3 regions of the Priestia sp. JNUCC 25 genome follow, and region 1 is predicted to be linked to each of the others. Evidence: riboswitches for the same ligand, from Rfam matches in the RefSeq annotation. Region 1 holds a riboswitch; each other region holds the start of a gene.
What was found. Region 1 has a riboswitch for S-adenosylmethionine ahead of JNUCC25_RS24750 (phosphoadenylyl-sulfate reductase). Riboswitches for the same ligand answer to the same signal wherever they lie in the genome.
Positions count from the first base shown of each region.

Region 2: it holds a riboswitch for S-adenosylmethionine, as region 1 does, so the genes downstream of both, JNUCC25_RS08015 (MetQ/NlpA family ABC transporter substrate-binding protein) here and JNUCC25_RS24750 (phosphoadenylyl-sulfate reductase) in region 1, are expected to answer to the same signal.
Region 3: it holds a riboswitch for S-adenosylmethionine, as region 1 does, so the genes downstream of both, JNUCC25_RS11295 (Na+/H+ antiporter NhaC family protein) here and JNUCC25_RS24750 (phosphoadenylyl-sulfate reductase) in region 1, are expected to answer to the same signal.

Region 1 covers NZ_CM132211.1:4,711,817-4,715,121, reverse strand. The annotation lists gene cdaS (sporulation-specific diadenylate cyclase CdaS) at 75-701, opposite strand; SAM riboswitch class I at 1,014-1,116, shown strand; gene JNUCC25_RS24750 (phosphoadenylyl-sulfate reductase) at 1,371-2,084, shown strand; gene JNUCC25_RS24745 (inorganic phosphate transporter) at 2,104-3,183, shown strand; gene sat (sulfate adenylyltransferase) at 3,236-3,305, shown strand, end outside.
Region 2 covers NZ_CM132211.1:1,579,145-1,582,449, forward strand. The annotation lists gene JNUCC25_RS08010 (transporter substrate-binding domain-containing protein) at 1-658, opposite strand, end outside; SAM riboswitch class I at 1,125-1,241, shown strand; gene JNUCC25_RS08015 (MetQ/NlpA family ABC transporter substrate-binding protein) at 1,322-2,140, shown strand; gene JNUCC25_RS08020 (methionine ABC transporter ATP-binding protein) at 2,153-3,166, shown strand; gene JNUCC25_RS08025 (methionine ABC transporter permease) at 3,167-3,305, shown strand, end outside.
Region 3 covers NZ_CM132211.1:2,224,909-2,228,213, forward strand. The annotation lists gene JNUCC25_RS11285 (ABC transporter ATP-binding protein) at 1-616, shown strand, start outside; gene JNUCC25_RS11290 (ABC transporter permease) at 609-1,376, shown strand; SAM riboswitch class I at 1,478-1,584, shown strand; gene JNUCC25_RS11295 (Na+/H+ antiporter NhaC family protein) at 1,671-2,981, shown strand; gene JNUCC25_RS11300 (hypothetical protein) at 3,021-3,149, opposite strand; gene JNUCC25_RS11305 (LacI family DNA-binding transcriptional regulator) at 3,274-3,305, shown strand, end outside.

The DNA of each region.
Region 1 (3,305 bases):
TGTAAAAACTATGAAATATATTAAAGAGAAAGGATATAGAAGTCAATATAGGGCTGCTTATCAGGAAAGGGCTCTTAAATCATATTTTTGCTGGAGTGAATAGGGTAGAGGCTTCCCTCAAGTGCAAACGAAATTTTGCCTGTTTCTTCAGAGACAACTAAAATTAATGCATCCGATTTTTCCGACATTCCAATGGCTGCACGGTGACGTGTTCCCAATTTTTTGGTCGTTGAAATAATAGACGAGAGAGGTAAAACATTAGCAGCTGAGATAAGCTGATTATTTCTAATTAGGACGGCTCCGTCATGTAAGGGTGTCCCTGGATAGAACAGCGTCTCAACTAGCGTAGCGCTGACAGGAGCTTGAATAGGCATTCCTTTTTGAATAAGAGGGTCTACATTTTGTTCCCGTTCAATGACAATTAAAGCGCCGTGACGTTTCTCAGAAAGGTTATGAATAGCTAAGGACAGAGCAGCATATTCAAATGTATAAGGCGATAAGTAATGACGCAAGTAATAAGAGGCAGCCGTAGCTTGAACATCTTGAAATAACTTTCGCATCTCCTCAAAATCACATAGTATACAATGATCACTCGTGTCTAAATGTTTAACTAAATTAGAGGCTTCAGTTGAAATCTGCTGTAAATATGTTCGCACATTATTTTTAATTGTATCGTCTAATTGAAAAGGTTGTCTCTCCATCTTATATAGCTCCTATCTGTCAGTCAGTGTTATCTGTAATGTGTGCTAATGTGGGTGAATTATCCGTAAAGCTTATAAATCCCTTATTAATTTTATAGAGAGGTTTTGTGTTTTATTTAGCAAGAGAATATAAAAAGTTGGAGAAAAAGAAAGCGTTTTATAAACTGATATGTTCACATTTGGTTTAAATTTACATATGTTGTTTTAAATAAAAGTATAGATATTTCTGTGAATTTAAAGTATAGTTTTCTTATCGGATATATGATTTTTAATGTTGACAAATATTCTAAATATGCTAAAATTTTTAAAAAATGCTTATCAAGAGTGGTGGAGGGATCTGGCCCGTTGAACCCCGGCAACCTGCTTAGCAAGGTGCTAATTCCAGCAAAGTGTGTATCATTTTGAAAGATAAGGTGAAAATTTATTGCCTACCCAGTCTTTCAATATGGAAGACTTTTTATTTTGATATAGCGCAAGCGATAATTTGAGGAGGGACACCAATGACTGTAACCCCCGACTTAAAACAAATCTTTGGGCATGTCGAAGCAAAGTAAGAATTAAATAGTTTCGCTGACTAGACACACTAGAGGCGGTTTTATCCAATTCTAGTGGGTAAAACCGTCTTTTTTTATTGGATAACGCGGATAACTAAGAATTGGAGTGAAGAAAATGGCAGACTTATATACGTACGAAAACTGGAGTGATACGTTTCCAGAGTTCGACAGTGAAGATGAAACAAAAGGAGCCCTTTCAGCATTGCAGTGGGCGTATGATACCTACGGAGATTCAATTATCTATGCATCAAGCTTTGGGATCGAAGGGATCGTGTTAATTGATTTAATTTCAAAAGTGAAAAAAGATGCTGAAATTGTCTTTTTAGATACAGGCGTTCATTTTAAAGAAACATATGAAGTGATTGATGCAATTAAAGAACGCTTCCCTGATTTACGTATTCATATGAAAAAACCGGATTTAACTCTTGCAGAACAAGCTGAAAAACATGGAGATGAGCTTTGGAAGAGTCAGCCTAACTTATGCTGTCAAATTCGAAAAATCATTCCATTAAGAGAATCTCTTGCTCCTTATGATGCGTGGATTTCTGGTTTGAGACGCGAGCAGTCTGAGTCTCGTGCCAGCACGAATTACTTTAATAAGGATGAGAAATTCAAGAAGGTGAAAGTTTGTCCGTTAATTCATTGGTCTTGGAAGGAAATTTGGCGCTATGTGTATAAGCATGATTTACCATATAACAAACTTCATGATCAAGGCTACCCAAGTATCGGCTGTGAACCCTGTACCGCACCTGCCTACAATGTAGACGATTTACGTTCAGGAAGATGGGCAGGTACACAAAAAGTTGAATGCGGATTACACGAATCTTAAATACGAAAGAGCTGAATAAATGATGCTTTTATATGTTGCCTTTATCATTGCGCTTTTTTTTGCAATGAATATTGGGGCAAGCGGTGCAGCAGCAGCTATGGGCGTTTCATACGGCTCCGGTGCGATTAAAAAGCGAAGAGTAGCCCTGTTCATCTGTGCTGTAGGTATTGTGCTCGGAGCCATTATCGGAGGCGGCGAGGTGGTAAAAACCATCAGTTCAGGTATCATACCTGAAAAATTGCTGTCAGTAGAATTAGTTATTATCATTCTGGCTGCTGCAACGCTGTCACTCTTTTTCGCGAATTTAATTGGTATTCCTCTATCAACAAGTGAAGTAACGGTTGGTTCAGTTGTTGGAGTAGGCGTAGCTTATCAATCTCTGTATGTGGAAAAACTTTTAGTTGTCATGTCTTTTTGGATTATTGTTCCGCTAGTTTCATTTGTCATTGCTTTTTTGATTGGAAAAGTGATAAAACGCAGAGCGCATAAAAAAGAAGCAGAGGGAAAGTGGAAAAGAGTTTTAACGATTTTAGTTATAGCGACGGGATTCTTTGAAGCCTTCTCAGCTGGAATGAATAACGTGGCAAATGCTGTCGGTCCTCTAGTAGGAGCTGGATTAATGGATGCCACAACGGGTGTCATAGCAGGCGGATTGGCAGTGGCGCTCGGAGCTCTTTTACTAGGAGGCCGAGTTATTGAAACAAACGGGAAAAAAATTACTCGCTATTCTGTAGGAGAAGGGTGCATTATCTCGGGTACTGGTGCTTCTCTTGTCACAGTCGCTTCACTGTTTGGTTTGCCAGTACCGCTTACACAGGTCACTACGTCTTCTATTATTGGAATAGGAGCAGCGAAAACGGGATTCACGAAAGAACAGCGCGAAGTGGTCATTCAAATGTTAAAGGTTTGGGTGGTATCCCCTGTATTTTCACTCGTAATCTCATATGTTCTTGTGAAATTAGTACTTGAAAGCGACTTATATTCATTTGTGGTGCTAGCTAGCGGATGTATTGCCACAGCAGGTGTTCTAAGCTTGGCTAGAGCGACTAGAAGAAAAAGAGCAAGCTTGCAGTCGGAAAAAGAAAAAATGACTGCGTGATTCAAGTGCTTTTTATTATATTGTGTTAATTATTTAAGGAGGATTTTACAAAATGACAACAATTCAAGCACACGGTGGAGAATTAATTAATTTATATCAACCAACATATGACTACACGTCAC
Region 2 (3,305 bases), 1.9 Mb from region 1:
CAATGCCTCCTACTTTTAAATTTAATTTGAGCTGTTTTTGTACTTCGTTAAATGTTGTTACGTTTAAAAAAATAGCATCCGCTTTACCTTTATCCACTAACTTTAAGTTTTCTGCCGTAGAAGGGTTATCAATGCTTTCTAATGTTAAAGGCTTAGTGGCATGTTCTTTGTTATAAGCATTCAAAATAGCGCGCAATCCACCTGTAGCAGATACGGGTGGAAACTTTTTATCTGCCATATCGTCAAGTGTTTTGATATCATTCCGTGATTTTTGTGTCACTAAGGCCGTTAAAGAATAACCATATTCATGTGCAGGATAAAGAAACTTTTCTTCACGTTCAGGGTTTTTAAAGAACCAGTTGATGGCGAAATCATATTTTCCCGTCGAGACACCTACCAAATTTGTTTCTTCTTCCCCAAGCGTATATTCAAATTTGTATTCCGGAAGCTTTTTTTCAAGCTGTTTTAAATAATCCATATCATATCCAATAGGCTCATTCTGGTCGTTCGTAAATAGAAAAGGCGGATTTACTTCATCACTCAAAGCAACTTTGACTACTTTTTTATCGCTATTTTCTGAGCTAGAGCTTTGAGAGCATCCTCCTAAAGCCATAATAAGTCCAATTGCAAAAGCTAAAGTAAAGTATAATTTTTTCATCGTTTTATTCCTCCCGATACTAATTTCTGTGTGATGAATAATAAAAAAGCACCGAAAAAGCTGCTAAAAAGCTTTTTCGGTGCCATTGGTGATCCAGTAGGCAGTGAACATATACTTACTACTACAATAGAGGAAGTATATTCTAACAGTAAAAAATTTTTAAATGAGATTTGGAATTCCATAAACTATATATTACCGATAGAATTAATATGAATTATATCGATGTATTCCTGTTTTTGTCAATGTCATAAATGCAAAGAAAAGTATTCTTGCTTAAGTAATAGAAAGCTATTCACTATATAAGAATAAGAAAAGAGAAATCATAAGTTATACAAATCATCTTTTAATTGAGTTTTCTTATATAAATCTTTTATTATTCCTATATTGAAAATTATATTAAAAATAAACATTGACAATTTTCGGATAATAAAGTTAAATTAATGTAAATAAAACTTTATAAAAACAACTCTTATCAAGAGCGGTGGAGGGACTGGCCCTTTGAAGCCCGGCAACCCAACAATACACGTATTGTTTTGGTGCTAAATCCAGCAATGTGCATATTATGTGCATTGGAAGATAAGAGAACCGATCGTAAACTATCGCTTCTCTTAATCTTTAAGGGAGGCGTTTTTTTATGAAGAAAATAAAGGAGAGAATAAAAACATGAAAAAAGTAACAAAAGCAATTGGACTTACTTTAGTGGCAGCATCGCTGTTGGTGTCAGCGGCCTGCAGTAAAACAGAAGCACAAGCATTAGATTCGAAAAAGATTACAATCGGTGTAACGGGTGGACCTCACCAGCAAATTGCAGATCAGGTGAAAAAATTAGCCAAGAAAGATGGTATTGATATTACGGTAAAAGTCTTTAATGACTATAACACTCCTAATACAGCATTAGATCAACATGATTTAGATAGTAATAACTATCAAACCCTGCCTTTTCTAAAGCAGCAAGTGGAAGATAAAAATTATAAGATTACAGATGTGTTCAAAACAGTAGCATTCCCGATGGGTATTTATGCAAATAGCTTAAAAAATGTTAGTGAGCTCAAAAAAGGAGACAAAATTGCAGTACCAAACGACCCAAGCAACGAATACCGCGCGCTAAAACTATTTGAATCTGCAGGAGTTATTAAATTAAAAGATGGTGTGAAAACAACGGCTACTAAAAAAGATGTTGCTGAAAATAAGCTTGATCTTCAAATCGTAGAACTAGAGGCGTCTCAACTTCCTTCTCAGTTGGATGAGGTAGCTGCAGCAGCCATTAATACAAACTTTGCAATGGGAGCGGGTTTATCGATTAATGATGATGCAATCTATCATGAAAAAATAAAAAATAATCCATATCCAAACTATTTTGTTGTCCGTACAGAGAATAAACAAGATAAAATTATTGATAAACTAGAAAAATATTATCATTCAGATACAATTCGTACATACATAGAAAAAGAATTTAAAGGTTCTGTTGTACCGGCATTTTAAGGAGGGGTTAGAATGATTGAACTGAAGAAAACTTCTAAAACCTATAAAGTGAACGGAAAAGCGGTAGAAGCTGTTAAAGATGTTTCGTTAACGATTAATAAAGGTGAAGTATTCGGTGTTATTGGCTATAGCGGAGCTGGAAAGAGCACATTAATTCGCTGCATTAATTTATTGGAAAAACCGACTTCTGGAGAGGTCATCATTGATGGGAAAAATCTATCAAAGCTAAGTAAGCAAGAGCTGCAGAAAACGAGAAGGAAAATCGGCATGATTTTTCAAGGCTACAATTTATTAAAAACGGCAACAGTTTACGACAACATAGCGATTCCATTAAAGCTAGAAGGCGTAAACAAAAAATTAATTCAGGAGCGCGTAGAAAAATATTTATCAATCGTAGGACTTTTAGATAAACAAAATCATTATCCTTCACAGCTTTCCGGCGGGCAGAAGCAGCGTGTTGCTATTGCTCGTGCGCTAGCGCATGAACCTGAGATTTTATTAAGCGATGAAGCAACTAGTGCACTTGATCCGGAAACGACCGAAGCCATTTTGTGCTTACTGTTAAAGATTAATAAAGAGCTTGGATTAACAATCTTTTTAATCACGCATGAGTTAAATGTGGTACAACGCATTTGTGACCGAATTGCAGTTATGGAAAATGGATACGTCGTAGAACAAGGTACAGTCGTTTCCCTTTTTACTAACCCTAAGCATCCGACAACAAAGCGCTTTGTAGAATCTGAAAATACTTTCACTATTCCGTCTGAAATAATGGCGTCTTATCGCAGTACCGGTAAGCTGGTTTCTTTGCACTTTGTTGGAAATGAGCTTTCAGAAGAACCAGCTTTAGCTTTAGTTTCTCGGAAATTTAATGTATTGCCAAGCATATTAGCAGGGGGAATCGAACAGCTAAAAAACCACACTCTTGGTAAGTTACTCGTTCATTTACGTGGTGAAAAGGAAGAATATGAACAAGCGATTACATACTTAACAAATCAAGGCGTAATTGTAGAGGAGGTAAACTAAATGGCTGCTTTCTTTAATGAGTGGGGAAGTGTAATTTGGGAAGGTTTATTACAAACCGCTACGATGACCATTATCTCGTTAATTATTGCCATCATCATTGGTTTACCAATGGGAATTTTTTTAGTAATGACAAGACCAG
Region 3 (3,305 bases), 2.5 Mb from region 1:
AAAACACTTTGCGAATATGCATGAAGGGATCACATCAGAACGCTTGGATGAAGTGATTGCTTTAGTAAAGCTTGAAAACAGCATTCATGCAAAAGTGAAGACGTATTCTCTTGGGATGAGACAGCGTTTAGGAGTGGCTCAAGCTATTTTACATAAGCCTGCATTGCTTTTATTAGACGAACCAACAAATGGTCTAGACCCAGCGGGAATGAGAGAATTTCGTACATATTTACAAACGCTTTGCAGGGAAGAAGGAATTTCAATCTTAATCGCGAGCCACTTATTAAAAGAAGTAGAAGCACTATGTGACCGCGTTGGCATTATTCAAGACGGTGAGTTAAAAGCCATTCAAGATCTATCTCCAAATCGTCAAGATCAAGGAATGTACGTAGAATTTGAAGTGTCTGATGCGCAAAAAGCAGCGGATCTTTTATCACAAGAATTTGAAGTAACGATGAGATCACATAGTATCGACGTGGCGATTGTAAAAGAACAAATTCCAGCTGTGAATAAAAAATTAGTGGACAGCAATATTTTAGTCTACCGAATCACTCCTGTGTATGAGACGCTTGAAGATTCGTTTATGTCCGTTACGGAAGGAGAGCACCATGCTTAAGTTAATTCAAAATGAACATATGAAATGGTTTCATAAAAGAAGTACAAAAGTCACGTTTATTACAATCGGTATTTTAACTCTTTGTATGGCTCTTTTAATGAAGAAAGTAGCAAACAGTGCAGGAACAGAAGACAACATTTTGAACTTCCTGTCATTTAGTTCAGGTATGCTCATTCTTGTTCAATTTTTTGCTCTTGCTGTTGGAGGGTCAATGGTTGCAAAAGAGTTTGAAGCAGGTACCATTAAGCTTCTTTTAATTCGTCCTGCTAGACGTTCAACGATTTTAGCATCCAAGTACCTAACCCTCATTTTAATTAGCTTGTATTATTTACTGAGCTATTTGCTTTTTTCGTTTGTATGGGGAGCATTGTTCTTTGGCTTTACCAGTCTAGAAGGAGATGCGCAGCTGCTTAAAAACATTACGCGTACGTATGATAGTGCGTATATGGAAACGTTTATGATGATGACGTTCGCATTCATGCTGTCGTCTTTATTTAGAAACAGCGCGCTTGCTTCAAGTCTAGCTATTGTCGTAAGTATCGGGGCAAAAGCTGTAACAGGACTAGTATCAGAGTTTGGTTTATGGTGGGGGAAATTTTTACTGTTCGCCAACACAAACTTTGTGCAGTATATGGACGGAATGAAGACGATGTTTGACGGCATGACGATTCCATTTTCAATCTTCGTCTTAGTCGCGCATTTTGTCTTCTTTATGGGCGTAGCTTGGGCAGCGTTTTTAAAACGAGACGTAGCTAATTGATGTGAGAATTTTCGCACTATATATTTTTCTGAAATAGCATTTGACAATTAAATAAAAAGAGATTACAGTAGTGAAAGACTATTTTTAAAACAACTATAAACTTCTTATCAAGAGAGACGGAGGGACTGGCCCTATGATGTCTCGGCAACTGGCTGTACGCAGTGCGGTGCCAAATCCAGCAGACGATGTTTCGTTTGGAAGATGAGAAGGGTAATCTTATGATACAAAATAAGAGACCTCTTCTTATCAATAAGAAGAGGTCTTTTTTTATTACGTAAACAAGAGGTGTTAAGAATGGAACAACAAAAAGGAAACGGCTGGGCGCTGTTACCGCTGGGCGTCTTTTTAGTCCTGTTTGTCGGATCAGGAATTATAACGGGAGACTTTTATAAGCTGCCTGTATTAGTAGCCATTATCATTGCAGCCATTGTGGCGCTGGCTATGAACCGCAAAGATTCACTTAATGTAAAAGTGGAGCGTTTTGCTAAAGGAGCAGGACATCCTGATATCATTATTATGGTGCTTATTTTTATTTTAGCAGGTGCTTTTTCTGAAGTCGCTAAAGGCATGGGAGCTGTGGATTCAACGGTAAACTTAGCGCTTTCTGTGCTTCCGCAAAGCTTAGTCGTAGCAGGAATCTTTGTTATTGGCGCATTCATTTCAATTTCGATGGGAACATCAATGGGAACAATTGCTGCGCTGGGACCTATCGCTGTAGGAATCAGTGAGCAAGCGCATGTTTCTGTTACATTGGCAATAGCCGGTGTGATTGGCGGTGCAATGTTTGGTGATAATTTATCTGTTGTCTCTGATACAACGATCGCGGCAGTTCGTACGCAAAAAACAAATATGACAGATAAATTGAAAGTAAACTTTTTTATCGTACTTCCTGCAGCGATTGTTACAGTGATTCTATTGCTTGTAATGACGCTAGGAAACACGTCATCAGTAGAAATTAAAGATTTCAGCTGGTTTAAAATCTTGCCTTATATCGGCGTACTCATTGCTGCAGTATTTGGTGCAAACGTATTAAGCATTTTAACCGGAGGAATTGTGCTAGCCGGCGTGATTGGATTAGCTGACGGAAGCTACACGCTTTCTTCTCTTGCTAAAACTGTGACAGAAGGTATTGGCGGAATGTCAGAGTTAATTATTTTATCTCTGTTAATTGGCGGAATGGTTGAGCTTATTCGCTATAATGGCGGTATTCAGTTCTTATTGAATTTATTAACACGACGCATTCAAACAAAAAAAGGCGGAGAATTCAGCATCGCCGGATTGGTAAGTTTAACTAATTTAGCGACGGCTAATAACACGATTTCAATTATTACAGCAGGTCCGTTAGCAAAAGAAATCTCTGATAAGTATTCAATTGATAATCGTAAATCAGCCAGTCTGCTGGACTTGTTTTCATGCAGCGTTCAAGGGCTTATCCCTTACGGCGCACAAATGCTTCTCGCAGCAGGATTTGCTAAAGTTTCACCGATTGAGATTATTCCATTTACATTCTATCCAATGTTAACAGCGGTTTGCGGAATCATTGCGATTGTAATTGGATTTCCTCGTTTAAATAAAAAGTCTAAGTCATCTAAAGAAGCTGCGTAATATGAAACCCTTAAAAAGAATGTTCTTTTTAAGGGTTTTTTACTGTTTGAAAAAATCAGTCGGCTTTTCTTCATCTAACTCCTTCCAAAGCGTCTCATTTTGTTTAAGTGCATAAGCCGCTCCTACAATTTCAATTCCGCATAATAAAATAAATAATAAAATACCCATGAAATGACCTCCTTACGTAAATGAATAAAAACACGATGGTAACGGGTTTAGCTTCTTGCTGTTTCACTTTATAATGAGAATAAAGTATGAAACGCGTTTCAGCGCAAGAGAAAAAGGTGAAAACATGACAAATATCCGAGATATCGCAAAAAAAGC